Regions from separate parts of the Rhodococcus sp. NPDC059969 genome, predicted to be linked through region 2. Evidence: riboswitches for the same ligand, from Rfam matches in the RefSeq annotation. Region 2 holds a riboswitch; the other holds the start of a gene.
The links. Region 2 has a riboswitch for cobalamin ahead of ACFWAD_RS21625 (FecCD family ABC transporter permease). Riboswitches for the same ligand answer to the same signal wherever they lie in the genome.
Positions count from the first base shown of each region.

Region 1: it holds a riboswitch for cobalamin, as region 2 does, so the genes downstream of both, metE (5-methyltetrahydropteroyltriglutamate--homocysteine S-methyltransferase) here and ACFWAD_RS21625 (FecCD family ABC transporter permease) in region 2, are expected to answer to the same signal.

Region 1 is NZ_JBHWUF010000002.1:94,716-109,488, forward strand. Features, by position in the region: gene metE (5-methyltetrahydropteroyltriglutamate--homocysteine S-methyltransferase) at 1-1,816, opposite strand, end outside; cobalamin riboswitch at 1,975-2,176, opposite strand; gene ACFWAD_RS09355 (helix-turn-helix domain-containing protein) at 2,280-2,717, opposite strand; gene ACFWAD_RS09360 (response regulator) at 2,934-3,563, opposite strand; gene ACFWAD_RS09365 (sensor histidine kinase) at 3,560-4,684, opposite strand; gene ACFWAD_RS09370 (ABC transporter permease) at 4,685-5,479, opposite strand; gene ACFWAD_RS09375 (ABC transporter ATP-binding protein) at 5,479-6,417, opposite strand; gene ACFWAD_RS09380 (DMT family transporter) at 6,463-7,410, opposite strand; gene ACFWAD_RS09385 (CGNR zinc finger domain-containing protein) at 7,479-8,024, shown strand; gene ACFWAD_RS09390 (NtaA/DmoA family FMN-dependent monooxygenase) at 8,138-9,454, shown strand; gene ACFWAD_RS09395 (proline dehydrogenase family protein) at 9,434-10,399, opposite strand; gene pruA (L-glutamate gamma-semialdehyde dehydrogenase) at 10,399-12,060, opposite strand; gene ACFWAD_RS09405 (PucR family transcriptional regulator) at 12,256-13,926, shown strand; gene ACFWAD_RS09410 (nuclear transport factor 2 family protein) at 13,923-14,240, shown strand; gene ACFWAD_RS09415 (DNA alkylation repair protein) at 14,240-14,773, shown strand, end outside.
Region 2 is NZ_JBHWUF010000008.1:145,166-159,938, reverse strand. Features, by position in the region: gene ACFWAD_RS21695 (MMPL family transporter) at 1-926, opposite strand, end outside; gene ACFWAD_RS21690 (NYN domain-containing protein) at 937-1,644, opposite strand; gene trmB (tRNA (guanosine(46)-N7)-methyltransferase TrmB) at 1,641-2,399, opposite strand; gene ACFWAD_RS21680 (Rab family GTPase) at 2,563-3,495, shown strand; gene ACFWAD_RS21675 (hypothetical protein) at 3,488-3,943, shown strand; gene ACFWAD_RS21670 (hypothetical protein) at 4,009-4,827, shown strand; gene ACFWAD_RS21665 (DUF6802 family protein) at 4,959-5,300, shown strand; gene ACFWAD_RS21660 (phosphoenolpyruvate carboxykinase (GTP)) at 5,578-7,407, shown strand; gene cysK (cysteine synthase A) at 7,579-8,514, shown strand; gene epsC (serine O-acetyltransferase EpsC) at 8,520-9,098, shown strand; gene ACFWAD_RS21645 (hypothetical protein) at 9,157-9,459, opposite strand; gene ACFWAD_RS21640 (cation diffusion facilitator family transporter) at 9,488-10,435, opposite strand; gene ACFWAD_RS21635 (alpha/beta hydrolase) at 10,446-11,384, opposite strand; gene ACFWAD_RS21630 (TetR/AcrR family transcriptional regulator) at 11,533-12,045, shown strand; cobalamin riboswitch at 12,062-12,199, shown strand; gene ACFWAD_RS21625 (FecCD family ABC transporter permease) at 12,315-13,322, shown strand; gene ACFWAD_RS21620 (ABC transporter ATP-binding protein) at 13,319-14,137, shown strand; gene ACFWAD_RS21615 (ABC transporter substrate-binding protein) at 14,134-14,773, shown strand, end outside.

The DNA.
Region 1 (14,773 bases), on a different contig from region 2:
GTTCACGTAGTGCGGGTTCGTCGACCTGGATGATTCCGATTCCGGCGGCCTGCAGATCGACCGTCTCGTCTCGAATGGCCAGTGCGACTTGATTTGCCGAGTCGGCAAGCGGTTGGTCGTCGCGGACGAAGGACCAGGCAAGGATGGTGACGGGCCCGGTGAGCATGCCCTTGACAGGCTTGTCGGTCAGCGATTGTGCGTACGTGATCCAGTCGACGGTCATCTGCTTCGGACGCGAGACGTCGCCGTACAGAATCGGCGGACGCACGCAGCGGGTGCCGTACGACTGGACCCACCCGTTGGCGGTGGCGAAGAACCCGTCCAACTGCTCCGCGAAGTACTGGACCATGTCGTTGCGTTCCGGCTCACCGTGAACAAGGACGTCGAGATCCAGCTTTTCTTGGAGCGCAACAACTTCGGCGATCTCGGCGCGCATACGGTTGACGTACTCGGCTTCGTCGATCTCGCCCTTGCGCAGCGCCGCGCGAGCGATACGGATCTTCGACGTTTGCGGGTACGAGCCGATGGTCGTCGTGGGGAGCGGCGGAAGAGAGAGCAACTCTTCCTGGGCAGCGCGACGCTCGGCGGCGGGCGCGCGACCGGTCGCCGAGTTCAGAACGGCGTCGAGACGGCCTCGAACACTCGCGTCGTTGAGTCTGCGATCGTCCTTGCGGGTCGAGGCGGCCGCTCGCGCCAGAGCGAACTCGTCCTCCACCGATTCCCGACCCTGTGTGAGAGCGGTTGCGAGAGTGACTACTTCCTTGACCTTCTCGGTGCCGAACGCGAGCCACGAGCGCAGTGCCTTGTCGACCCCGGCTTCCGCGTCGAGCGTGTACGGAACGTGCAGCAGAGAGCACGACGTGGAGACGGCAAGCGTATCGACGCTCCCCAGCAGAGCGCCCAATGTGCTCAGTGCCGAGTCCAGATCCGATCGCCAGATGTTTCGTCCGTCGACCACTCCGGCGACGATTAGTTTGCGGGCGAGTTCAGGTACGGAGCCGATCGAATCCTGACCGGCCACCAGATCGACGGCAAATCCTTCGACGCCGGTCGAAGCAAGTGCAGGCAACGCGTCACGCAGCGAACCGAAGTACGACGCCAACAGAATCGACGGTCGCTCCGAAAGTGCCGAAAGCTGTTCGTACGCAGCGCGTGCCGCTTCGATCTCCTCGTCGGTGCGATCGCCCACGAGCGCCGGTTCGTCGAGCTGGACCCACCCTGCACCGGCCTTCACGAGCCGGCCGAGTAGGTCCGCATAGAGGGGGAGTAGCTCGTCGAGCCGCGAGAGCAGCGGCTCGTCTGTGCCGACAGCCTTCGAGAGCAGCAGGAAGGTAACCGGTCCGATGACGACCGGGCGGGCCGCAATGCCGTCGGAAAGCGCTTCTGCCAGTTCGGACAAGACCTTGGACGGGTCGAGTTCGAAAGTGGTGGACGGTGAGATCTCCGGCACCAGGTAGTGGTAGTTGGTGTCGAACCACTTCGTCATTTCCAGCGGCGCAATGGTGTCCGTCCCACGGGCAGCTGCAAAGTAGCGGTCCAACGGATCGGTGACGGGCGCGACGCGATCGGGTAGTGCGCCGAGAAGAACTGCGGTGTCGAGCATCTGGTCGTAGAAGGAGAAGGTGTTGACCGGGATTGAGTCGAGGCCCAGGTCACGGAGGTCGGCCAAGCCCTGCCGACGGAGGTCACGGGCCACGCTCTGCAAGGCGTCGGCGTCGATGCGCCCCGCCCAGTAGCTTTCGGTTGCCCGCTTGAGTTCTCGATGAGGACCGATGCGCGGTGAGCCCAGCACGGTCGAAGTGAATGTCGTTGTCACGGAGTTTCTCCAGATTGCCAATGCATTGATGGCCACTGCCGGCAGACGGGTACACCTCACGAGACCTCGAGTTTCGGCGGGCAGCACTGCCCGCACCGCACACGAGGTCCGATGGAGATCTACACGCCCATTCCACGAGGCGGTGGACCGTCGGGCACGGCGTGCCCGACACAGTCGGCAGGTCTTCGGACTCGCGGGCACTCGATCGAGTTGGATCGAACCTACTGGCCGTCGCTTCCCAGGCGGATGCCCAGTGCACATAAACGGCGGTCGTTCCTGCTTACCGCTGCGGGACAGTCCCGGATTTTCACCGGGTTCCCTCTCACTCCGACAGCTTGCGCTGACGGGGCTTCGACGCCGGGAACGGTCTTCGGGGCTCCTCATGACCGTGCCGGGCGAACCAGCTGCATCGACCAGCATAAGGCCAACCCTCCCTGAGCAGTCAAGGAGAGTCGACGAAGCACTAGGCGCGAGACATGTAGGAATTCGAGTCCGGTGGTACGCGCGGAAGATTCTCCGAGGAGCGCAGATTTTCCGCCATTTCCACGAGCAGATCCTGCGACGACGGTGAGAGGTCGACGACTCGCGAGGTGAGGTTTCGCAGGCGCACGTTGTGCAACTGTTCGAGCAGAGAAAGGTCAGCTTCGCCACCGGAGATGGCGGGCGGAGTGTGGTCGGACGGGGCGTAGAAGTAGTCCGGATGGACGTTGAAGAAGTGCGCGAGGGCGGCGACCACTTCCGGTGACGGATTGGTTCGGACGCCGGTGCGCAGTTGTGACAGATACGGAGTCGAAATGCGGCAACCGAACTCGGTCATGCCGCGAACGACCATCGCATTGGTGACGTGAAAGTCGGCAGTCTCGAACAGCGAGTTCAATCGATCGTTGAACTGGTTCGACATGAGACGCCCCTTCCCCGTTACACAGGCTCCGTCAATTCAATTAACTGCATCATAGCCAGTTATCGAACGATTAGCTGTTTCGGACTTGCGTGACCGGGTAGTTTTCTGGGCAAATCCCTAGGGTATAAGGTCCCTACTTTGAGTGATCTGGACAAATTGCCATCGATGAACGAGCGGCGAACTATTTGCCGGGAAGCGGGTTCTCTCCCGTTCTGATCAGAGCCAGCCGTTCGCCTCGGCGATTCTGACGGCTTCGGCACGGGTCGTGGCACCGGTTTTACCCATCGCGGCCGACAGATGATTTCGAACCGTTCCCGGGGAGAGGAAGAGTTCCGAAGCGATGGCTGCCACGGGTGCGCCGTCGTGTGCGGCCCGAAGGACTTGGGTCTCACGTTCTGTCAGGGGCGACTCGCCGCTGACGAGGCTGTCGGCCGCAAGGGTGGGATCGACGACGCGCAATCCGGCATGGACACGTCTGACGGCGTCGGCAAGCTGCCTGGCGGGCGTGTCCTTGACGACGAACCCGCCGGCCCCGGCGTGCAGGGCTTTGCGAAGAAATCCGGGACGTCCGAACGTGGTGACGATCAGGACTCGGGTGTCGGGTGCTGCCTCGCGAAGGGCTGCCGTCGCGGCGATCCCGTCCATGCCAGGCATCTCGACATCGAGAAGCGCAACATCCGGGCGGTGCTCGAGAACGGCGGCCACTACCTCGTCACCGCGGCCGACCTCGGCCACTACGGACAGGTCGGATTCCAGATCGAGCAGCGCGGCCAGCGCTCCTCGCACGAGTGCCTGGTCGTCCGCCAAGAGCAGCCGTATGGATGCCCGCTCGCCCTGGTTGCTCACACTTTCTCCTGTTCGACTACCTGAAGTGCAAACCCCTGCGGCTGGGGATGAGTGATGACCACTCGTGCGCCCGACGCACCGGCTCGCTCTCGCAATCCGATCAGTCCGTTGCCGGAAGACACCGACCCGGCCCCGTGTCCGTCGTCGACGACAGTCGCGCTTTTCTCGTCGACCGTGATCCGGCAGTGTGTTGCCCCGCTGTGTCGAACCACGTTGGTCACGCCCTCACGGATCGTCCATGCGAAGAGTTCACGAAGGCGCGTAGGAACCATGTCGGTACTGCTCGGCACCTCGTCGTCGATCCCTGCCGCACGCAATGCCTCTCGCGCACGTGCTATCTCGACGGGTAGCGAAATCCCACGAAATCCTTCGACTGCCGAGCGGACGTCTGCCAACGCGTCGCGAGAGAGTCTTTCGAGGTCGTCGAGTTCGCTGCGCGCGCGTTCGATGTCCACGTCCAGTAAGCGGTTGGCCAATTCGGCTTTGATCGTGATGACGGTCAGTGAGTGCCCGAGTATGTCGTGCAGATCGCGCGCCATCCTCGTTCGCTCCTCCATGATCGCTCGCTGCTCCTGCTCTTCGCGCTCATGGAGCATGGCGAAGTTACGGCTGATCAGCGACATGATGCCCCATGTCGCAAATGCGGCCGCGCAGACACCGAGTGAGAGGCCGGAGTAATTTCCCCACCCTGACGAGAGGCTCACTATCTCCACGGAGGCCGCGAACACCAAGGCGAGAATGCCGCCCGCGACGGTCGGGAGCAGCGTCACCGCTGTCACCGCGAGATAAGGGGCCGCTGCCAATCCCGTCGGCCCGACGCTGACGATCATCACAGCGGCCAATGCGGTCAAGGCGGTCAGAGCCAGTGCAGCTTCGCGAATCGTCGGCCGAGTCATCGTCATTCGTCGCCGCTGCTGCGTTGTGGCGAAGGTGTAGAGGTAGAGCGCACCGAAGGCGATCGTCGCGAGAATCCCTGTCCAGCCGCGCAGTTCGTCGCGCAGATTCCATCCCTCGATCAGCGGTCCGCCGAGAAACACCATCCAGACCGCCGCGAAGAGAACGCCGAAACGATTCCGTCGCGGCAATGCGACGGAATCGTTTCGGTCAGTCGTTTCCGACAACTACACACGCTCCGTATCTCGTTGGAATCGCCAGATCGCTCCGCCGGCGAAGATGGCGAACCACACCAGGATATTGACGATCCAGGTCCAGTGAATGTTATTGCCCGTCAGCGGTGCGTGGGCGAGGGCGTTGATGCCGAACATCGGTGTGAACTGCGCGATGCTCGCCCATACCGAACCGTCTTCGAGCGGCACGAAGAGTCCGCCGCCGAAGGCGAGCAGGGCCAGTCCTGGCCCGAGCAACTGCATGACGTTCTCGCTGGGCAGCAGATATCCCATGAACAGGCCGAACGCCGCGAAGATCGACGATCCCAGCCACGCGATCAATGCTGTTGTGAACCACAGTGATCCGTCCATCTGAGCGGAGGTGAACGAGCCGACGGCGTAGACCACGAGAATCGAGACGAGCCCGAGCAGCATTGCCATGATCAGTTTGACGGCGATGTAGGCGACTGGCGTCAGGGGAGTCAGCCGAAGTTGCCGGCTCCATCCCGACGCCCGTTCGATCGAGACCATCGCTCCGCCGCTGGTCGTGGCCAGCATCGCGCCGTACAGCGCCATGCTGATCATGATGTACGCGGCGACATTGCCATGCCCGATCCCGTGATCGTCGTCGCCTTGACCGAGCCCGAAGACGAGGAAGAAGACAACCGGCATGACGAGCGTGAAGATCATCGTGCGCCGATTGCGGGTCAGACGACGGAATTCCAGTCGCAGAAGCGTCGTGTTGAATCCGCCGAGAGGTACGACGGTTCGCTCGGCCCCGTAGGTGTTCGGTTCGGTTGCAGTGGTCATCACTTCTGTCCTTCGGAGTTGTTCGACGTGAGCGCGATGAAGGCGTCTTCGAGACCGCGGGAGACGATTTCGAGATCGCGAGCCTGCGTGTTGGTCAACAGGAACCGTGCAACGGCGTCGGTGTCACCCGAGTGCACGAGCAGTGACTCGCCACGCACCTCGACGGCGTCCGAGTTCGGAATCGCGCGCAGGAGTTCGTCGGTGATGCCGGGGACTGTCGCGCGCAGGGTCCGTCCGGACGCCATGGACTTGACCTCGGCTGTGGTCCCGTCTGCGACCACGGTGCCTTGCCGGACCAGGATGATGCGGTCGGCGTAGACATCGGCTTCTTCGAGGTAGTGCGTCGCAAAGAGCACAGTGCGACCGTGATCGGCGTCGGCGCGGATGGCGGACCAAAAGTCCCGTCGCCCTTCGACGTCCATGCCGGTGGTCGGCTCGTCCAGAATGAGCAATTGCGGGTCCGACAGCAACGCCATCGCAAATCGTAGGCGTTGTTGTTGTCCGCCCGAGCATTTGCTGACGAGGCGATCGGAGATGTCGAGGATTCCGGCTCTCCCCAGCACCTCGTCGACCGGACGGGAATGGGCGTACAGACTGGCGGTCAGCTGTACGGTCTCGGCCACTGTCAGTTCTTTGAGCAGCCCGCCGGTCTGCATGACTGCGGACACGAGTCCGCGCGCTATCGCTGATCGAGGTGACATTCCGAAGACGCTCACCTCGCCCGACGTCGGCCGAGACAGGCCGAGAATCATGTCGATGGTCGTGGTCTTGCCTGCGCCGTTCGGGCCGAGGAACGCGACGATCTCGCCGGGGCGGATGCTCAGGTCGATTCCCTTGACTGCGTCGACGGTGCCGAAACTCTTGCGAAGTCCGGTCAACCGGACGGCGTCGTGTGTCGATCCTTCACTGAGTGGATGCAGTGCCTGTGCTGAGGTCATACATAGAATCTGCTCGCTTCGAGGACGTGAACCCTCGTCCGTCCGTCATTCTTCTGCCATGACATTTGTCATCGGGTCGGCCGGTATCTGTTTCGGTGCAACCTGGCCGAGTCGGGCGAGGACCAAACCGGCGATGATGGCTGCACCGCCCGCAGCTTGTAGTGCGGTGACGGACTCCCCGACCAGGATCCAGGCGGCGACAACCGCACACAGCACTTCGGTCAGCGCTACCAGGGATCCGATGGTTGGTCCCAGGAGCGTGATCGCGGCGATGCCGGTGAGATAGGCGATGACGGTGCTGACCAGGACGAGAACCGTTACCGGCAGCCACACGCCCACCGAGTGTTCTGCCACGACGGTGTTCGAGGCCGAGAACTGGAAGGGGAGGATGCCGACGAGTCCGAGGGTGCCGATGACCAGTGCGCTGACGGTGAGCCCGGACGCCGCGAGTACAACGGGATGGAGGTCGCCGTCCGCGCGCTCGGAAATGACGAAATAGACTGCAAGACAGGCAGCTGCCGCCAATCCCCAGGCGACGCCGACGGCACTGATCTCCGCCGATCCGAAGACGTCGATCACCACGGCGGCACCGATCAGGGCAACCGCTGCACCGAGAAGTGTCTGCACACTCGGGCGCGCGCCTTTGGTGATCCACACCCACCCGATGACGATGATCGGTGCAAGGTATTCGAGCAGCAGGGCGACTCCGACCGAAAGATGTTGCACGGCATTGAAGAAGCACAGTTGAACGCCCGAGATCGCGAACACCCCGTACAGCAGTACCGTTCGCGTGTGGGCGCTCACCTGGCGTAGGCGATTCCACTGGGTGGCTACTGCGATCACCATCATCACCAGTGCGCCGCCGGCAACGCGCGCGAATACTGCGCCGCCGGGGGACCACCCTGATTCGATGAGAGATTTCGCGAACGGGCCCGATACGCCGAACGTTGCCGCGGACAGCAGAGCGAAGATCAAGCCGTTGCGAGAGTTCACGTCGTCACCCGTCAGGAGTAAAAGCGATTACGATGCTGACATTAGGTTGATACAGCTCAGGAGTCAAAGTGCATTTTGCTGGTGACACGGAATCGGCGCTCGTCTTCGCTGCCTCGTTGGTCAACACGGACCGCGGCGGGGCCGAACTGCTTCCGGATCAAGAGGAACTGACACGGTTTCTCGACGCGGATCACTGGACCGGCAGGCGGGACGGCACGCTGGAGGAATTGACGGCGGTTCGTGCACTGCGTCCCAGGCTGCGACAGTTCTGGGAAGTTGCGGGAGTGGACAACGCCGTCGAGGTGGTGAACACTCTGTTGCTCGAATCGGGTGCGCGGCCGCGGCTCACCAGGCACGACGACCTCGGTTGGCATCTGCACGTCACCGCCGACGATTCGCCGCTGGTGGACCGGATGGCCGCAGAAGCGGCGATGGGTGTGCTCGATCTGATCCGAACCGACGAATTCTCGAGACTGCGATGGTGTGAGGCCCGGGACTGCGGCGCGGTCTTCGTGGATCTGTCGCGCAATCGTTCGAAGCGATACTGCGACACCGGAAACTGTGGGAACAGGGCACACGTCGCCGCCTATCGTGCCCGTAGATCCAGGGCGTAACCGAGTGGTGTTCGGAGGGTTAGGACCAGGCTGAGTGAATACCTTGTCGGGAGCCAGGATCGGTCTAGCGTTGTGAAGTCGGAACAGATTTCGCGAAGCCAGGAGGATATTCGGTGGCCGATCGTAGGCGTCCGCTCAAAACGGTGACCGGTGTCAGCGGGGCGGCGAGTATCTACGACGCCGCGATCGATCCGACGACTTCGACGCTCGCGTCCGCGATCGAAATCGCGAAGACGGCCGAGGCGAACAAGATCGACGGACTGTTTGCCGCCGACCTGTTGAGCTTCGGTGCGCAGGGCGCGATCGGCGCGCAGGAACCGCTGATCTTTCTTGCCGCGCTGAGTGCGGTAACCACCCACGTGGGCCTCATCGCGACCGTCACGACCACGTTTCATCACCCTTTCAACCTGGCGCGGTTGTTCGGCACCCTCGACCATGTCAGCAACGGCAGAGCTGCGTGGAATGCGGTCACTTCCTCACTCGGAGAAGAGAACTACAGTGACCTGACGCTGCCGAGTCCGGAAGAGCGGTACGCCCGAGCGGCAGAGTCGCTCGAGGTCGTCAACGCACTGTTCGACAGCTGGAAGCCCGGTGCCCTGGTCCAGGGCAAAGGGTCCGCAGTGCTGGATCCGTCGCGGGTGGTCCCCATCGAGCACCGAGGCAAGTATTTCACCGTGCAGGGGCCGTTGAACATTCCCTCACTGCCGCAGCGTCGTCCGGTTCAATTCCAGGCGGGCCAGTCTGCCGGGGGTATCGAACTTGGTGCTTGCTTCGCAGAGGTCGTATTCACCTCTCTCCCAACCTTCGAGGACGCGGTCACCTACACGAAGACCATTCGCGCAAGGGCGGCAGAGTTGGGGCGTGGGGACGAACTGCCACTGATTTTCAGCTCGTTCCACGCAACGTACGGCGCCACCGAAGCCGAAGTCGACCGATTGGTCCGAGAGGCCGAGGAATCGACGGACTTCGACGCCGGACGCACGCGGCTTGCCGACATGTTCGGCGGCGACGTGGATTTCTCGGAATTGCCGCTGGACCGGCCGATCCCGGAGTCGTTGATCCCGGACCCGTCGTCGGTGAATCGACGACGGGGTCGGGTCGAGATCTTCGGCAAGCTCGCCGCGCAAGGAAAGACGCTGCGTGAGTTGATCATCGCTTCCAGGGATACCGGCCACTGGGCAGCGGCGGGCACCCCGGAACATCTCGCGGATGCGATCGCGGAGCGTTACGACGCGGGTGTCCTCGACGTCATCACCCTCGGTGACCTTGCCGATCCGCGCACGCGCGATTTCGTCACGAACGGTCTGCTGCCGGAACTACGCAAGCGCGGAATCGTGGGAACGGACTACGTCGGCGGTACGTTCCGCGAGAATCTCGAGTTGCCGCCGCTGCCAACAGTTTCCGGCGCCTTAGTTGTTGGAGGCGAGTGAGCGCATGAAGAACATGAGGTTGGCCGGTCGTTCCGCGAGGCGACGCATGAAGTAGCCGTACCACTGGCTGCCGTAGGGAACGTAGACCCGCAGGTGATTGCCTTCGGCGACCAATCTGCGTTGTTCGCCGTCGCGGATGCCGTAGAGCATCTGGAACTCGAAATCCTCGGGTGTCCGCTCGGTGAGTGTGGCGAGTTCGAGTGCGGCGTTGATCATCGCGGGGTCATGGGAGGCGACCATCGGGTATCCGTCACCCTCCATCAAGACCTTCAGGCAACGCAGGTACGACGCGTCGACTTCGGCGGGCTTTTGAAATGCGACCCCTGCCGGCTCTTTGTATGCGCCCTTGCACAGGCGAATTCGCGAGTCCGGTCCGGAGAACTCGCGACAATCGGCTTCCGTGCGGTGCAGATAGGCCTGCAGAACGGTACCGAGCGTCGGGAAGTCGCGGCGCAATTCTTTCACGATGGACAGCGTCGAGTCGGTGGTGGTGTGATCCTCTGCGTCGACGGTGACCCACGCTCCCACTTCGTCCGCTGCTGTGAGAATTCGGTGTGCATTCGCCAGCGCAATCTTCTCACCGTCGCCGGGGAGCGACTGCCCCAGTGCGGAGAGTTTGAGTGAGACCTCGAAGGGGTGTTGCGTCCCGGCGGTGTCGGAAAGCGTTGCATAGGTGCGGAGAAGAGAGAGATAGGCGTCGACGGTCGCCGTTGCCTGAGCTGGATCAGTGGTGTCCTCGCCGAGGTAGTCGACCGTCGCGAACCGGCCACCGGTGAGGATGTCGCGTACGGCGGAGACCGCTGCGGGTTCCGCGTCGCCGGCGACAAATCTGTCTACCAGCTTGCGGGTCAAGGCCATTCCGGAGACTGTCTTCTCCAGTCGCGGCGAGCGCGCTGCCGCCAGAAGTACAGGGCGCAGCGGGTTGCTCAGGGACACGGCACTCATCAACGGTTCTCGCTTTCGGCTGAATCGACGTCCTGGTGGGGGTAACGATGATCGGTGGGAGGAACGAAGGTTTCCTTCACGGTTCGCGTCGAAGCCCAACGGAGTAGATTCTGTGGCGAACCGGCCTTGTCGTTGGTGCCCGAGGCCCGTGCACCTCCGAAGGGTTGTTGTCCGACAACCGCTCCCGTGGGCTTGTCGTTGACGTAGAAGTTTCCGGCGGCGAACCGCAGACCCTGGTGGGCCTGATCGACGGCGGCACGGTCGGTGGCGATCACGGCGCCGGTCAGGGCGTAGGCGGATCCGCTGTCGATACGAGCGAGGGTGTCGGCGTAGGCATTCGGTGCGGAGTCGTCGTAGACGTGCAACGAGAGTATGGGACCGAAGTATTCGGTGCTGAATGCCTCGTCACTGGGGTCGTCGCCGAGCAGGACGGTCGGCGAGATGAAGAACCCTTCGCGGTCGTCGTAGTCGCCGCCCGCTGCGATGGTGAGGCTGCTGGTCGACTTGGCGCGGACGATCGCGGCGGCGTTGCGGTCGAAGGACCGTTGGTCGATGACGGCGCCGCCGAAGTTCGTCAGGTCGGTGACGTCGCCGTATTTCAGTGACGACACCGTGTCGATGAACGTGTCGCCCATCTTGGCCCACACCGACTTCGGGACGAATGCGCGTGACGCGGCCGAGCATTTCTGTCCCTGGTAGTCGAAGGCCCCGCGGATCAACGCCGTCGTGAGTACGTCCGGGTCAGCGGAACTGTGTGCGAGTACAAAATCTTTGCCGCCGGTTTCGCCGACGAGACGCGGATACGTCCGGTAGTTCGAGATGTTGGCTCCGACCTCACGCCACAATCGCTGGAACGTTGCGGTGGATCCGGTGAAGTGGATGCCCGCCAGGCGGGGGTCGGCAAGCGCGACCTCGGACACCATGGGGCCGTCGCCGAGAACGAGATTGATCACCCCGGGCGGGAGGCCGGCGGCTTCGAGTAGTTGCATCGTCAGGTACGCCGCGACGGCTTGCGTCGGTGACGGCTTCCAGATCACGGTGTTGCCCATCAGTGCCGGTGCGGTGGGTAGATTTCCGGCGATGGCGGTGAAATTGAAGGGCGTGATCGCGTAGACAAAGCCTTCGAGCGGCCGATATTCGACGCGATTCCATACTCCCGGAGCGGAAACGGGCTGGTCGGCGAGTATCTGACGAGCGAATGCGACGTTGAATCGCCAGAAGTCGATCAGTTCGCACGGTGCGTCGATCTCGGCCTGATATGCGGTCTTGGACTGCCCGAGCATTGTTGCGGCGGCGATGGTTTCACGCCACGGTCCGGAGAGCAGGTCGGCAGCTCTCAGGAAGACTGCAGCCCGGTCGTCGAACGAGAGGTCGCGCCAGGCGGGGGCGGCGAGGGTGGCGGCGTCGATTGCGTCTCGAACGTCCGAGTGCGTTGCGCCCGCAAATGATCCGATCACGGAACTGTGACGGTGTGGTTGAACGACTTTCTCCCGCTTACCTTCCGCGGTGCGGTGGACGCCACCGATGACCTGTCTGATGTCGGTCGGTGTTTCGGCCAGTTCGGTCAGCTTGGTGCGTAGGCGAGATCGTTCCGGGCTTCCCGGCGCGTAATTGTTGACCGGTTCGTTGGAGGGGTGGGGGACATTGGTGACGGCGTCCATGACGATCCTTCGGCAGACTCAGGAGTGGGCAGTTGTCGTGTTGTTCACCAGTCAAGTCGAAAGATCTCGGTGAGTAATCCGCTGAGCGGCCAAATATCGGCGGCCGTGTTTGTCCGATCGGCTGAACTGTTTTCGCAGGAAAATGCACTATTCTCGAAATCAAGGCGTAGGAACGGTCCGGAAAGTTGGTGGTACGTGTCTATCCGTGGGGTCAGGCTCGACGCGGTCCTTGGAGCACTGGGTGGAGCCTTTGTCGAGCTCGTCCTCGCGCCGCCAGGCGACGACTTCTTCGTCGATTCCGTGGTGTTCGCGGAGGTCGGGGACCTCGTGCGCCCCAGAACTGCAGACGTCGAATCCTCTGAGCTCTGGCTCACTGTCGGTGTCAGTGCAGCCGAACTGGCGGTCTGGTTGAACCGCCTCGATCAGAGTGGCTCAGCGCCTCGGGCCGTCATGTCGAAGGAGGCCTCGGACACGTCGGTGCAGGAAGCGGCAAACCGCGCCGGGATCGCGTTGATAGCGGTCCATGCGGACGCTCGTTGGGATCGATTGTTCACCACGGTCCGCGGCGTGCTCGATCATTCGGTATCCCGACAGGATTCGGACGACGTCGTATTCGGCAGTGACACAGACTTGTTCGAGTTGGCGCAGAACGTCGCAGCACTCACGCGGGGAATGGTCAGTATCGAGGACGAGCGTTCTCATGTCTTGGCTTACTCGGCATCGGGGGATGCTGCGGACGAGCTACGCAAACGATCCATTCTCGGACGCGAAGGTCCTCACGAATACCTCCGAAAGCTGCAAGAGTGGGGTGTCTTCGAGAGCCTGCGCCGCAGCGACGACGTGGTCGAGGTGCCTGCCCACGAAGACCTCGCAATCAGGCGACGGTTGGTGGTTCCGATACGCAGGATCTCCGAGAACATCAAGGGGGAGAGTGGTTTCAATTCTGGCCTGCTCGGCACTATCTGGGTTCAGGAAGGCCCGCTTCCCATTGCCGGCGACGCCGACAGCGTCCTCCGAGGCGCCGCTGCCGTTGCTGCTCGGCTGATTTCGCGTATTCGGGACGCACCGAACAACGAGGCGATACAGATTCAGCGGTTGCTCGGGGTTCGAGGCGGGGGCGTCGACGTTCCTTCCCTGGCGGCCTCGTTGTCCATTCCCATGTCCGGACCGGCGATGGTGATCGGGGTGGCGGGCGTCGGTGGCGGTGGGCTGCCGTCTTCGGGTGAACTCGTGTCGTCTTTGCGCCTGCACGCCAGCGCCTTTCAGCGTGAATCGCTGGTGAGTGCCGTCGGCACCCGGCTCTATGTGCTGTTTCCCCGAACCCAATCCGTGAAATCCACAGTCTCGTGGACCCGCGAAGTTATCGCGCGTTTGGACAAGGTGTCGCCCTCGGGTTTACGGGCCGCCGTGTCGTCTCCGGTCTCGACGCTTGCCGAGGTGGCTCAGGCTCGGGCCGAAGTGGATCGGGTACTCGACGGCACGTCGGGGGATGCTCGTGTGACCACTCTCGCGGACTCGCGTACCCCGGTGCTGCTGCGCGAAATCATGAACACGATCGCGGCCGACGAGCAACTGCATGATCCGAGAATCGACGCGCTCGACGTCTACGACGGGCGCAACGGGTCGAACATGCGTGAAAGCGTCTCCGTTTACCTCGCACATTCGGGCGATGTCCGGCGTGCATCCGAGCAGCTTCGCATTCACCCGAACACACTCCGGTATCGGATCAAGAGGGTCGAGGAGATCACAGATACCGACCTGTCCGAGCCGTCGGCGAGGCTGTTGATGGAGATTCAGCTGGCGGCCTCCGCTCGCGCAGTGAGGTCGCCGAACCTGTCGGACCCCAGCAGTACGCTTCGCGAATGATCGACTCAGCGAAGGTGCCAGGCGCAGCGCGCGCGTACTTCGACGGCGGCGATGTCCGCGACGTGTTCACCGAAGACGCGGTAGTGCGTGACGATGGCCGGACGTATTTCGGCATCGACGAAATCGTGGCGTGGAAGTCCGCCGTGTCGACTGCGTTCACCTTCACCCAGAAGATCGAGTCGGTGCACACGCCTGGCTCGGCCGTTGTCGTGTCTGTGAAGGTCGAGGGTGATTTTCCGGGAAGCCCGGTCCAGTTACATCACCATTTCACTTTCGACGGTGATCGGGTTTCCGCTCTCACGGTGTGCCCCTGATGCCCACAGCTGACGAACTTCTCGGGGTATCCGTCGTGGCCGATCTGGCAGGCTGCCTCGAGCGTGCGACTGGTGATACGCGCCTTTCCCTCGTTCGAGGTAGTTCATCCGAATTCGACGGAATGAGTCTCGGTGAGCGCACACGCGTCGTACGGGACGCGATGATTGCCGAACTGCCCGAGGACTTTCCGGTTTTCGCGGAGATCATCCGTCGTGGGCTCGAAGAGGAGACCTTCACGGGGTGGATGATCTGGCCGGTCACCGAAGCAGTTGCCGTCACGGCGACACGGAGCGGCTCCGAGTCGGATTTCGACGGTGGAATGGCACTCCTCGCTGAGCTGACTTCGCGTCTGACTGGTGAATTCGCGATTCGAACCTTCCTTGAAACGGACCTTCACCGTTCTCTGGCGATTGCACTCGCCTGGACCGGGCACGAAGACGAACACGTCCGGCGTTTGGCGACCGAAGGCACTCGTACACGTTTGCCTTGGGGAAGGCGAGTGAAAGAGTTGACGGCGCGTCCCGAGTCGACA
Region 2 (14,773 bases):
AAGCCTTGCGGGAACAACAGCAGACCGCCGAGGCTGACGGCAACCATGGTCGCCGAGAACATGACCGTTCTACCCGCCGTCATGACCGTTCGGCGTACAGCGGTCGGGGTGTCGTACCCCTCGGCTATCTCTTCTCGGAAACGGCTGACGATGAACAGTCCGTAGTCGATCGCGAGACCCAGGCCGACCAGAGAGACCACGGGCGCAACAAACGCGTTGACCTCGGTGAAGTTGGTGATCAGTCGAATGATGCCGTTGGCGCCGATGACGGTCAGACCGCCGACGATCAACGGGAGGGCAGCAGCGACGACGCCACCGAAGACGAAGAACAGCAGGACACCGACAGCAGGAATCGCGAGCATTTCCATGCGCTTGATGTCGTTGGCCATCGTGTCGTTGAGCGAATTCGCGACAGGTTGCAGGCCGGCGAGTTGCACGTCGACGCCGTCGATGTAGAACTGCGACTCGACGTCGCGGAAGTTGTTGGACACCGCGGTGTCGTTGTCTCCGGCGATCGCGATGCTGGTGACCGCGTGTTGCTTGGGCTTGTCCGCCAGGGCCGCCACCGAGAGACCGTTGTCGACCTTGAAGTACGAGCCGTTGATCTTCATGATCTGGTCGGGGTTGTCGGCGACGAGTCGCTGCAGATTGTCGATGACCTTCGCTTGGAACTCGGGGTCGTCGACGGTCTTGCCCTCCGGCGCCGTGTACAGCGCCAGAACGTCACCCGTCGTGCTGCGTCCGAACGTGCCGTCAGCGAGTTTTGCAGCCTCTACCGATTCCGACCCCGGATCGTCCCAGCCGCTCTGGCTGAGATGATCCTGCAGGCTCAGGCCGTACGCAGCGAGCCCGAGGAGCCCCGCCACCATGACAGCGATGACGGTGAAGCGGGCTCGATAGACGATGCTTCCCCAGCTGGCGAACACTGATCAACTCCTACTCGGCAACACTTTTTCGCCCGATGAGCAGGGCAGAAAGCGGTCGGAACGGCTGCAACCAGGCGCCCTCGTCGGGCAGGGTGTCCAGGCTTACCCGTGGCAGAGGCTCACGGAAGACACCCGGGATGTCCTCGAGATCGACGAAATCCAAGATATCGGACGACACGGCCCAGCTGGCGTGTTCACGGAACCCGAGAACCTGGACCGGGATGCCGGTTGCTGCGATGTCCTCGAGAGGTTCGCGGAACGCTTGGCCGTCGGCAGACGCGACCATGATTCCGGCGAGGCCCTCGCCGTACCGGAGCGCGATGTGCTCGAGCATGTCCGAATCGACATCGCTGTCTTCATCGACCTTCGGCTTGGCGAACACCGCGAAACCCACGTTACGCAAGGCTTCGACCCAAGGACGAACGACGTCGGCGCTGCCGGAGGCGATGTTGGTGAAGACCGTCGCTTCGGGCTCGAGCGTGCCACTGTTCTGTGTGGACAGTTCGGCGGTGCGGGAGAGCAGCCAGCGGCCCAGTGCGTCGAATCGTGGCCGGTAGGCGGCGGTAGGCCGGCCACCGAGGATGGCGCCGAGGCCCATGTCGAGGTTGGGGGCGTCCCAGACCAGAAGCACCCGCTTGGGGTGGCGGGAGTCACGACCGAAGTCGAGAGGAGATTCCGACGACGCCACGTCGTCGGATAGCTGTTCGCTGACGCTCATGCTCTGATCTTCCCCCATATAAGCTCGGTGATTGCACTTCCGACCTTATGGGCTTTGTCCTCGAACTTGGTGACCGGACGCTCGTGGGTCATCGGAGACTCCCAGTCGAGTGCGGTCAGCAGCGGCTCGGCATTACCGGCTTCTTCGATCCATTCTGCGTATTCGGCGTGATCGGTGGCCACGTGCAGCACTCCGCCAGGCTTGAGGCGGTTGGCGATCAGCGCGAACGTCGGCCCCTGCAGGAGGCGACGCTTGTGGTGGCGGGCTTTGGGCCACGGATCCGGGAAGAACACCCGGACGCCCGTCAGGGATTCGGGGGCGACCATATTTTCGAGTACGTCCATCGCGTCACCGCGTAGTACGCGGACGTTGGGAATCTCTTCGCGTTCGACTTGCTGCAGAAGCTGTGCGAGCCCCGGGCGGTACACCTCGATCGCGACCAGGTTCACGTGCGGTTCTGCCTTGGCCATAGCGGACGTCGCGGTACCGGTACCCGAACCGATCTCGATGATCAGGGGTGCTTCGCGTCCGAACCAGGCGTTCGCGTCGAGCGGTGTGTCCGAGACGTCGGCGCCGATGAGCGGCCACTGACGGTCCCAAGCCTGCTGCTGTGCGTCGGTCAGCGCACCCCGACGAGAGCGAAAGCTGGTCACTCTCGGATGGAGACGGGACCCCTTGGCGTGGTCCGTCTGCCCCGTCTCTGGGGTCTGCGGTGCATGCTGATCGGCTTCGTTCACGAACCCATTGTCACGCATGACCCCCGTTTAGCGCAGACGGGTCTGAAGTTTGAGTTGAGACTTTCCGCGGAAAGTCCTGAATCCGCCGACTTCGGACAGTCGGCGAAAGGGCGGTGTCACCTGCCGTCCTTGCCGAGAACCTGACAGAATCTCACCGACACGATGGGGACGTGGGGTGGGGATGAACACAGGATTTGCATGCAGTAATTGGTCACGAATGTTGCCCGCAGAATCGCTCGACGACGCCTGCGCGGAGCCGATCGACCGGTTGCGCGCTCTGGCATACCGGCTGGCGTCGATCGATTCGGGAGCCGCAGAGGCGGTTCACTCCGTGCTCGGATCGCTGACCGCACCGCTCGAGTTGGTAGTCGCGGGTCGAGCCGGGGTGGGGCGGTCGTCGTTGGTCCGGGTCCTGGGGCGCGATCAGCGGTTCTCGCGCAGAGTTGTCGGTGCACCGGTTGTGGTGACCGAGTCGCGGGCGTTCGACGTCCCTGGAACGTCAAACCCTGATCTGGGTCGTCGTTGTGTTGTCTACGTGGTGGTCGACGCGGTCCGCGACGTCGACCGCCGAGTGATCGCCCGAGTCTCGGATCGGGCGGTGGTCGCGGCAAACAAGGCCGACCTGTTCGGACCGCGCTGGGACGAGGCACTGGGACGGGCCGCGGAAATCTCGGAGACCGTCGGCGTGCACACGGTTCCGGTGGAGACGCTGACCGGACGCGGCGTCGAAGAGTTGTTCGCGGCTCTCGGACCGGTCCTGGAGGCGCAGTGGTGGGGCCGGGTCGAGCAGATCGGTCCAGTGCTGACGCGATCTGCCTCGCGCAGCACTGCGGGCAGGGACGAGATCGAGTTGTATCTGAGTTCGGACTCCGCGGTGTTGTTCGTCGCCGCGGCGGCGATGATGAGCCCCGAAATTCGAGGCCTGCGTCACGGCGAGCCTCCCGATCCTCGTACTGCTGACGAGGCGGGCATGTGCAGTCGGTGGTGGGGCGAGCTCGTCGACGAGTCGGAAGAGGCTCCACAACAAAGGATCTCACTGATTCGCCGCGGGTATGTGCGTCGGTGGGCGCAGCTCGGGGGCGATCGCTCCGCTCCGGCGGTGACCGATGAATAGCGTTTCGGTACTTCCGGATTCGATTCTGCGTGTGGTGCAACGATGGAACCCGTCCTCCGATCCGGGTCGCCTCGTCAGTGGTGAATCATCCAGTGGCACTCGCATTTACGTTGTCGGGCCACAGAGATGTGGTCGGGAAGACATCGTGCAGATGTTCCGTGCTTCAGGCGAGTGTTCGATAGCGGCGCGCGAAGCGGACGCGGACGTCGTACTTCTGGTCGTCGATGCTGCCAGCGTGATCGGTCGCGAGGATCTTCTTCTGCTCGACGACGCAGCAGAAAGCGGAACGCCGGTGGTGGTGGCGTTGACCGCGTTGACGTCTACCGAGACTGGCAGGCTGTGCACCGACGCAATGCCGAGGTTCTTTCCTCTCACTGCACCGCCTTTGCCCAGGCATCGATCGTTCCGATTGCGCCTGGTCAGGAGCAGACGCTCGTTGCCGTCGTGAGCCAGGTGGCACGCGAGAGGCAGGCAGGCGACTCGAATTCCGGCGTCATAGCGCAGACACGTCGGATGATCGAGGTAGAGATCCGGAATCTTCGTGACAGCGTTCCGGGTGCCGAACTGCGGGCCGAGCGATCACAGCTGCTGGCAGATCGTGACGGCCGGCGAGGCGAACGACTGGTGCAGGTGCGAAGCCGACTGCAACGAGCGCGTGGGGATCTGTCACAGCAGATCGCCGAAGCGACCCGGGCGACGGTCGCAGGGGCACGTGCCTGGGTCGACACGGCCTCGCGAGCCGAATTGGGCAGCGTACCGATGCGGTTGCAGCACGAGGTCGACCATCACACCCGGGTAATCGATGCCGCGATGGCGGCAGCTGTCGAGGTGGCGGGTGCGACCGGCTACGTGGCTTCCCCACGGATTCCAGAGGACCCGCCGCATCGTCGACGGCGAAATGAGGATCGGGTGACGATTCTGGTCGGCGCGTCCGCGGGCCTCGGGCTCGGCCGGATCGCGGTGACTCCGCTGGAGATGATTCCGGCGTTGGAGTTCGCGAGCATCCCGGTGACCTTGGTACTGGGTGGCGTCGCGGCGTGGTGGTTGGCGCGAACTCGCGGGCTGATGGCGGATCGTGCCCAATCGCGATCGTGGATCGTCGAGTCGATGTCGACGGTGCGCGCTCAGTGGGAGCAGCGGGTACAGAGCGTGCTGCTCGAGGCGGAGGCAGATCTGGGAGCGGCGATCATGGCGGAGAGTCGCGAACAATTGGCGTCGGCACAGGCGCGAATCGTGGAGATCGACGGTGAACTTCGTGAGCTTGCCGCGGCCAGATCGGGTCAGCTCGCGTCGTGCGAGCGCGACCTCGCCGCGTTGAACGCTGCCCTCTGACGATTCTCGGGCGGGCGGTTGTCCACAGGGCGGCAATTTCGGCCACGCGTGATCGGCCGAGTCTGGTAATACTGAGCGGACGGTTTCGGTAGGGGTTGCCGAAGCAGCAGTCACTTTCATTTGGGGGATTCATGGATGCATTTCTGATCACGGCCGGACACATCGACGACGGGCACGAATCCGAAGCGCTCGATCCTGGGCGTATCGAGCCCGAGACCTTCGGGCCCGCGTCGGGACCGGTCGATGCCGGCGAAATGAACTTCGACGCCTTCGACTTGGACGGTGACGGGACGGCCGACAGCCGCGTCGTCCACTCCGACGACGCCGTCGTGATCGTGTCCGATTTCGATCGTGACGGTAGCGCCGATCGCCTCACGATGATCGAGTCGGACGGCGACTACTCGGCCTGGGAATGCCGTCGAGACGACGCAGGCTCCCTCGTCTGGCAGAAAATCGATGCCGGCGCGCTCTGAAAAGCTTCCGTTTATGTGCTCTGAGCGCCGGGTAGGCACCTGAACACACCAACTGAATCGTTTCTGTGACATTTCTGACCGCACCCGATTACCTGCAGGTGAACAGCCAGCGTTAACCTCAATACATAGGACACCCGGCGTCCGTGAAATCCACGTGAGTGGATGACGCGGCTGGACCCCGTCGAGAGGGGGACACCGGGATCGACTGGTATCGGGGCGCTGCAGTTCGCATCCGGTGTCACGAGAACCCGGTTCCGGCTCACCCCAGGAGAGTTTGATGACCTCAGCGACCATTCCCGGTCTCAATGGAACTGACGGCACGCCCCCCACGGAGCACAAGGAACTGCTTGCATGGGTGCAAGAGGTTGCCGAACTCACCCAGCCTGACCGCGTCGTCTTCGCAGACGGCTCGGACGAAGAATGGGACCGACTGACCACGAAGTTGGTCGAGGCAGGAACCTTCACCCGCCTCAACGACGAGAAGAAGCCGAACTCTTTCCTCGGCAACTCCGATCCTTCCGATGTGGCGCGAGTCGAATCGCGTACGTACATCTGCTCGAAGGAAGAAATCGACGCAGGTCCCACCAACAACTGGATGGACCCGGCGGAGATGCGCACCCTCATGGGTGACCTGTACCGCGGTTGCATGCGTGGACGCACCATGTACGTCGTTCCGTTCTGCATGGGCCCACTCGACGCCGAGGATCCGAAGCTGGGCGTCGAGCTCACCGATTCCGAGTACGTCGTCGTCTCGATGCGCGTCATGACCCGCATGGGCGGCAAGGTTCTCGACAAGCTCGGCACCGACGGATTCTTCGTCAAGGCTCTGCACTCGCTCGGCGCTCCGCTGGCCGAGGGCCAGGAAGACGTGGCGTGGCCGTGCAACGACACCAAGTACATCACTCACTTCCCCGAGGATCGTGAGATCTGGAGCTTCGGTTCCGGCTACGGCGGAAACGCTCTCCTGGGCAAGAAGTGCTACTCGCTGCGTATCGCTTCGGCAATGGCGCACGACGAGGGCTGGCTGGCCGAGCACATGCTCATCCTCAAGCTGATCTCGCCCGAGGACAAGGCCTACTACATCGCGGCGGCATTCCCCTCCGCTTGTGGCAAGACCAACCTCGCGATGATCCAGCCGACCATCCCGGGATGGCGCGCCGAGACTCTCGGTGACGACATCGCCTGGATGCGTTTCGGTGAGGACGGACAGCTGTACGCCGTCAACCCGGAGTTCGGTTTCTTCGGCGTGGCTCCCGGCACCAACTGGTCCTCGAACCCCAACGCCATGCGCACCATCGACCAGGGCAACACGGTCTTCACCAACGTCGCTCTGACCGACGACGGTGACGTCTGGTGGGAGGGCCTCGAAGGCGACCCGCAGCACCTGATCGACTGGAAGGGCAACGAGTGGACGCCCGAGTCGGGCACCCATGCGGCTCATCCCAACTCGCGTTACTGCACCCCGATGTCGCAGTGCCCGATCATGGCTCCCGAGTGGGACGACCCGGAGGGCGTGCCGATCTCGGCAATCCTGTTCGGTGGACGTCGCAAGACGACGGTTCCGCTGGTCACCGAGGCTCGCGACTGGCAGCACGGCGTCTTCATGGGTGCAACGGTCGGCTCCGAGCAGACCGCAGCAGCCGAAGGCCAGGTCGGTACGGTTCGCCGCGATCCGATGGCGATGCTGCCGTTCCTCGGCTACAACGTCGGTGACTACTTCCAGCACTGGATCGACCTAGGCAAGTCCGCGGACGCGTCCAAGCTCCCCAAGGTCTTCTACGTCAACTGGTTCCGCCGCGGCGACGACGGACGCTTCCTGTGGCCAGGCTTCGGCGAGAACTCTCGCGTCCTGAAGTGGATCGTCGAGCGTATCGAGCACAAGGCTGCGGGCATCGACACCCCGATCGGCGTCGTTCCCACCGGATCGGCACTCGACATCGAAGGCCTTGACGTGTCGGACGCCGACATCACCGAGGCTCTCGCGGTGAACATCGACGAGTGGAAGGCGGAGATCCCGCTCATCGAAGAGTGGTTCGACTTCGTCGGCGAGAAGCTTCCAACCGGCATTCGTGACGAGTTCGAAGCTCTGAAGCAGCGGTTGGCCTGATAAACCGCCCCCGTATGTAGTGGCCTGATGCCGCATTGGTTCAATTTGATGAACCGATGCGGCATCGGTCGTCTGTATGCCCCTTGCCTGTAGCCGTTATGCAGTTCAGCCGTTAAGCAGTGATCAGCGAATCGAGCGGGTCGACACACTCGATCCTCAGGAGGACCAGATATGAGCGGGATCTATAACAACGTGACCGAATTGGTCGGGCGCACCCCGATCGTGCGACTCAACCGTCTGACCGAGGGCCTGGACGCACAGGTTGCCGTCAAGCTCGAGTTCTACAACCCGGCCAACAGCGTCAAGGACCGGATCGGTGTGGCAATCATCGATGCCGCCGAGAAGTCCGGTGCACTCAAGCCCGGTGGCACCATCGTCGAGGGCACCAGTGGTAACACCGGTATCGCCCTTGCCATGGTCGGTGCTGCTCGCGGCTACAAGGTCATCCTGACCATGCCCGAGACCATGTCCACCGAGCGTCGAGTGATGCTTCGTGCATACGGCGCCGAGATCGTGCTGACCCCGGGCTCCGAGGGCATGGCCGGTGCAGTTGCCAAGGCCAAGGAAATCGTCGAGCAGACCGAGAACGCTGTCTCGGCCAGCCAGTTCGCGAACCCGGCCAACCCGGCCATCCACGAGGCAACGACGGGCGAAGAGGTCTGGGCCGACACCGACGGCGCCGTCGACATCTTCGTGTCCGGCATCGGCACCGGCGGCACTATCACCGGCGTCGGACGCACCCTTCGCAAGTACAAGCCCGAGGTCAAGATCGTGGGCGTCGAGCCCATCGACTCGCCGATCCTCAACGGTGGCCAGCCCGGCCCCCACAAGATCCAGGGAATCGGCGCGAACTTCGTGCCCGACGTCCTCGATCGCGAGATCTACGACGAGATCATCGACGTCTCGTTCCCCGATTCCATCGAGGTCGCTCGCGCACTCGGTACCAAGGAAGGCATCCTGGGCGGCATCTCGTCCGGCGCCATCGTCTGGGCAGCACTCGAGTTGGCGAAGCGTCCGGAAAACGCCGGCAAGCTGATCGTGGCTGTCGTGTGCGACTTCGGCGAGCGTTACATCTCCACCCCGCTGTTCGAACACATCCGGGACTGAGACTTGTGAGTATCCTCGGGACAATTCGCGAGGACCTGCAGGCTGCGCGCGGTCAGGATCCTGCCGCGCGCAGCAATGTGGAGAACGCGCTCGTTTATTCAGGGCTGCATGCCATTTGGGCACATCGGGTTGCGCATCGCATGTGGGCCGTCCCTGCGCTACGCGGCCCGGCGCGAGTGCTCTCGCAGATGACACGCTTCGTCACCGGCATCGAGATTCATCCCGGTGCCACCATCGGTCGACGGTTCTTCATCGACCACGGCATGGGCGTCGTGATCGGGGAGACGGCCGAGGTCGGCAACGATGTGATGCTTTATCACGGCGTCACTCTCGGTGGCCGCTCACTCGAGCAGGTCAAGCGCCACCCGACGCTGGGTGACCGGGTCACGGTCGGTGCGGGTGCCAAGATCCTCGGGCCCGTCGTCATCGGCGAAGGTAGCGCTATCGGCGCCAACGCCGTTGTGACCAGGGATGTTCCGGCCGAATCCATCGCGACGGGTATCCCGGCGGTGGCGCGGCCACGGACCACCAAGGAGAAATTGGTGGACCCGAACAGCTACATCGATCCAGCGATGTACATCTGAAGCACTCCTTCTTCGATGGCCACCCTCGTGTAGACGGCGGGTGGCCATCGGCGTCTGTTCAGGCTCGCGTCAGGTGCCATCCGCGACGTCCCAGTACGACGGCCGTCGCAGCGCCCAATGCTGCTCCGATCAAGGGATAGCAGGCCAGGACGAGCCAGCGCGGTCCGTCTAAGGGTTCGTAGGCGGTGGCTATTGTCGACTCGTAGTCCCGAGCCATCTGCACGTCCCGGAACGGTACGTAGGAACCCTGATAGACGATGGTCTCGTCAGGGCTGGTCATCACGTCGATCAGACTGCCCACCAGGGGAATTCCCCCGACGACAAATCCCAGAACCGCCAGAATCGCGATCAGTGTGCGCATCGCCCGAGCCTATCGCCCGGCCGGAAGTTCAGACTGTGATCGACGGTTCTTCGGGGGTCGAGAGGGTCAGGATCGCCCGCACGACACGTGGGCTCTGCTCGAGTGAGCGTTCGAGTTCGCGCAACGTGTGAGCCACTCGCGATTCCACGTAGTCACCGACCAGATCGACGCTTGCCACCAGATACACCTGCCGCGGCCCGAGGTATTCCATGCGCAAGAACGTGATTCGGTTGATCTCTGGTAGTTGGGAGAGGGCTTCGACGGCTGCTGCCCGCAGCGTCGGTGAGGCCTCTTCGCCCACCAGGAATCGGCGGTTGCGATCGATCAGGATGATCGCGATGACTCCGAGAAGTATGCCGACGAAGATGGAGCCGAGGGCGTCGGGGATCGGTGAACCGGTGATCTGGTGCAACAGGACACCGACGAACGCGATGACCAAACCGATAAGTGCCGCAGCATCTTCGGCGAACACGGCCCGAGTCGTCGGGTCGGATGTGTTGAGTGCCTGGGTCATGACGTCGCGGTTCACGGCGGACGCTTCGTTTCGGAGTTGTTTGTACGCCTGCCGGAACGAGATGCCTTCGAGGATGAACGAGACGCCGAGGACGGCGTAGGCGACACCGAAGTCGGACGCCGGTTCGGAATGGAACAGTTCCTGGATGCCATGGGTGATCGAGACACCCGCGCCGAGTGCAAACAGTCCGAGAGCAGCGAACATCGACCAGATGTAGGCCTCCCGACCGTAGCCGAGTGGCTGGTCTCGGTCGGGAACCCGTTTCGAGCGGCGGTTCGCGATCAGCAGCAGCACTTCGTTGCCGGTATCGGCCCAGGAATGGGTGGCCTCGGCGACCATCGAGGCAGATCCGGTGACGATCGCGGCCGCGGTCTTGGCCCCGGCGATCAGTGCGTTCGCCGCAAACGCCAGTACGACCGTCGTGGTGCTCTCGTCGGCCGATGCTTCCGTTTCGGTGCTCACGATTCTCAGGCTAGGCGGGTGACGACGGTTTCGTGCGGTGACGCTCGGCGACGGAGCGCAGCAGTGTGGCGACGGCGTCGTAGAACTGCGTCAGGCCCGGCTCTTCGACGGGAAAGTGCCCGCACCCTTCCAACATCACGGATTCGGTGGGTGCGTTGATGCGGCGAAGGAACTCCAGGCTCAGCTCGGGCGGTGTCCATCGGTCGTCGGCCGGGTGGGTGAGCAGGACGGGTGTCGTGCGAAATGATTCGGGCGCGGTGTGCTCGAACGAGAAGTAGCTGCTGAGAAATCCGAGTGGCACCCGAACACCGCCGCCGCGCGGATCCGTCGCACACAGCGTCGCGAGTTCCCGATTGCTGCTCATGTTCGCGACGTCGGCGACCCAACGGATGGGCACGCGGATACGGCCCACCAGTTGTTCGGTGCGGCGCATCAGGGGAGCGCCGTAGACACCCATCGGGCCGAACCGCGCCGCGGCAGCTCTGGCCGATGGATCCGAGGAATCGAGCAGGCAGGTAGCGACGACGGCGTCGGCCAGACCGGTCCGCGCGGCCACCTCGTAGGCCAGCAGACCGCCGATGCTGGCTCCCAACAACACCAGCGGCCGATCGTCGGCTGCCTTCTCTGCTCGGACGAGATCGCAGAGAAGATCGACCCACTGCTCGTACCGGACGCCGGCGGGATCGGCTACGACGGTGTCGCCGTACAGCGGAAGGTCAGGGAAGAGGACTTCGGCTCCGAGTTTCACGCCGATCCCGGCGAACGGCCACAACGCGCCCGAGTAGCCGCCGGCGCCGTGGATGCCGAGAACACGAACCGGCGCGTCTGGAACCACGGCCCGTGCGACGTGGACGGTGTTGCCGTTCCACTCCCACCACGTCGGGGTCGGCGCCGGCATGTGGTCGGTGTACCGGTCGGGCATAAACTTCGAGTAATCGGCGCTGGTCACCTACACAATTCTCGGTATCGGCGTCGCGGCTGACAACTCGCATCGGAGGACCGTGTCGACTCGGCGGAAAAGGCCCTCCCAGCAGCGCTCGAGGGCTACCTACGACGCGATCCTGGAGGCAGCTACTCGCGTTTTCGCTTCGGAAGCCATGGCAGCGACCACCAACCGGATCGCTGACGAAGCAGGGGTGTCGGTGGGCTCGCTCTACCAGTATTTCGGCGACAAGTACGAGATCCTCTCGGAGTTGGCGAACCGTCACGTGAGTGCTGCGCGGGAGAGTTTTGCGCTCTGCCTTGCCGACATCGTCGAGCGTGAGCTCACCCCGGACGAGGCCGTCCGGATGTTGGTGGAGTGCGCGGTCGAAGTGAACAGTAAGCCGCGAGAGTTCTTTCACCTGCTCTACGATCAGGTTCCGCGTACGCGTGAGCTCATCGAGCAGGTCGAAGGAATGAATCGGCAACTGGTACTGGGTTTTTCGGAGTACTTGCAGAGCCGCGGTTTCAGTGCGGAGGATGCGTTGCTGACGTCGCGGCTGACTGTGACTGCCGTGGACAGCCAGGTGCATCGGGTTGTGCTGGAATCGGATTCACCCGAAGAACTTCGAGTGCGAACGGAAGCCGTCGTGCGGCAGGCGAGATCGATGATCGCGTCGGAATCCTGATCCGGTGTGCGGAATGGTGACCACAGTCCGTTATGGTTCTGACGTCATCATCGAGGTAATGGGAAGTCGGTGCAATTCCGGCGCGGTCCCGCCACTGTGAGGTCGTCCACGCGTCGACCGTAGCCAGATACCACCCTCGTTGACGTTGTGTCATGCCACGAGGATGGATCGGTCACACCATGAATGCTGTTGGCGGAGCTCTGTCTCCACCTACCCACCTGCCTTCGCCGAAGGCTGGTGCACCTCGAGGACGACTCAGTCCGGGTATCGTGCTGCCCATTCTGCTGGTCGTCACCGCGGTCTCGGCTGTGTGCGCGTTGGCCTTCGGATCCGAGATGCTCCCCGTGTCCACCGTGGTGGACGTGGTGCACTCGCGCTTCGGAGGCCCGGCCGTCACACGCTCGGATCTTGCGATCGTGTGGGGGATCAGGGCACCTCGGGTGCTGCTCGGTCTGGCAGTCGGCGCTGGTCTTGCCGTCGCCGGTACGGTGGTGCAAACCCTCGTCCGTAACGCTCTCGCCGATCCCCACCTGCTCGGAGTGTCGTCCGGCGCGAGTGTCGGTGCCACCGCCGTTATCACCACCGGACTGTTCGCCGGTGCCGGAGTATGGGCGCTCAGCCTCGGTGCGATGATCGGAGCTCTGGGAGCTGCGATTCTCGTCTTCACCATCGCGACGCTGCAAGGCGGCATCACTCCACTGCGATTGGTTCTGACCGGGACTGTTACCGCGTCCGCGCTGTCGGCGATCGCGAGCTTTTTGGTCCTGCGCACCAACGACTCCCAGGCTGCGCAGTCCGTATTGTTCTGGCTCCTGGGAAGTTTGGCCGGTGCCTCCTGGGACAAGTTGTGGGCGCCGGTCATCGTTGTGGTCCTGCTGACGGCAGCGGTGTTCGCGCTGCACGGTTGGTTGGACGCACTGGCGGCTGGGCCGGACGTCGCGGCTTCCCTGGGTATTCCCATCCGAACCCTTCGAAACGTGTTGTTCGGAGTGCTGGCGGCGTTGGTCGGCACGATGGTTGCGGTGTCCGGTGCGATCGCCTTCGTAGGCTTGGTCATACCGCACGTGACACGCATGATCGTCGGAGCCAGACATCGAGTGGTGTTGCCGGCGGCAGCGCTGATCGGGGCGTCGTTCCTGGTGTGGGTCGACGTCGTGGCGCGGACGTCGTTGCGGCCGACAGAGATCCCGCTGAGCGTGGTGACCGGGGTGATCGGTGCCCCGCTGTTTCTCCTGCTTCTCGGCCGTCGGCGCTACCGTTTCGGTGGTAGTTCGTGAGCGCCCGTGCACTGCCTCTGACTGCGTCCGGAGTAGTTGTTCGCATCGACCGTCGAACCATCGTCAAGGGCGTCGACATCGTCGCTGACGCCGGTGCAGTGGTGGGTGTGGTCGGTCCGAACGGTTCAGGCAAGTCGACTTTCTTGCGTGCTCTCGCCGGTCTCGGACCGATCGCCGGCGGTGACGTTCGCGTCGGCGGCGAGTCCGTGCACGCGATGTCGGCGCGTTCGCGGGCCAAAGCCATTTCTTTTGTGGCGCAGGAAGAGCAAAGTCCCGCCGACCTGTTGGTTCACGAATACGTGACTTTGGGGCGCACCCCACACGCAAAGCCCTGGAGCGTCGGCGGAAAGCACGAGAATGCCGTCGTCGATCGTGCTCTGGGCGAGGTCGGAATGATCGAGCACCGATTCTCTTCGATGGACACGCTTTCCGGTGGAGAGCGTCGGCGGGTATTTCTTGCCCGGGGACTCGCGCAGGACGCCGGCGTACTCATCCTCGACGAGCCGACCAATCATCTCGACATCCGGCATCAACTCGAACTGCTCGATCTGGTCCGGTCGTTGGACCGGACGGTGATCATGGCACTGCACGACCTCGATTTGGCTGCAGCAGTGTGCGATCGGGTACTCGTGCTCGCGGACGGAGTTGCCAAAGCCTTCGGTCATCCCTCCGACGTACTCACCACCTCGGTGGTCGCAACTGTTTTCGGCGTCGAGACTTTCGAGCTCGTGAACCCTGCGACAGGCCGTTCACACCTCGTATTCGAATCACGAAATTCTCAACCACAACACACATTTTCGGAGAGTGCACTTTGATACACGTCAAGACCCGCGCGTCGTTCGGTGCGGTCGCAGCCGCGACAGCGTTGTTGGCCGTTTCCGGCTGCACAGCGACCGCACCCCTCGACGAAGCCGCAGACAAGACTTCGGTCACGCTGGAGAACTGCGGAACGGAAAGCACTTTCCAACTTCCGATCGAAAAAGTTGTTGCCACAAGCAATGCGGCCAATATCGGCACCATTCTCCGAGTCGGCGGACTGGATCGTCTCGCTGCAGTCGTGTTGAACACCAACAACGACGCGGTCATGGATTCGATGTTCGGTCCTGGAATCGCCGACGTTCCACACCTGGACGGAACGATCACGATGGAGACGATTCTGGGTAAGCAGGCGGACCTGGTGGTCGGCTCGTACAGCGGCTTGTTCAAGGGAGCCTCCGGTGTGACGCCGGAATCGCTGCAGGGCAACAATATCGACTCATATGTGATCTCCGACAGCTGTCGGCAGAGTGCCGCCGCGGATTCCGCGCTCGGAACGATGGGTCCGTGGGATGCCCTCCGTGCAGACGTGACGAATTACGGAAAGCTGTTCGGAACCGAGGACACTGCCGCAAAGGCGCAGACCGAATTGGATTCGCGTTTGGCACGTCTGGAGTCGGCACCGGATGCGGGCG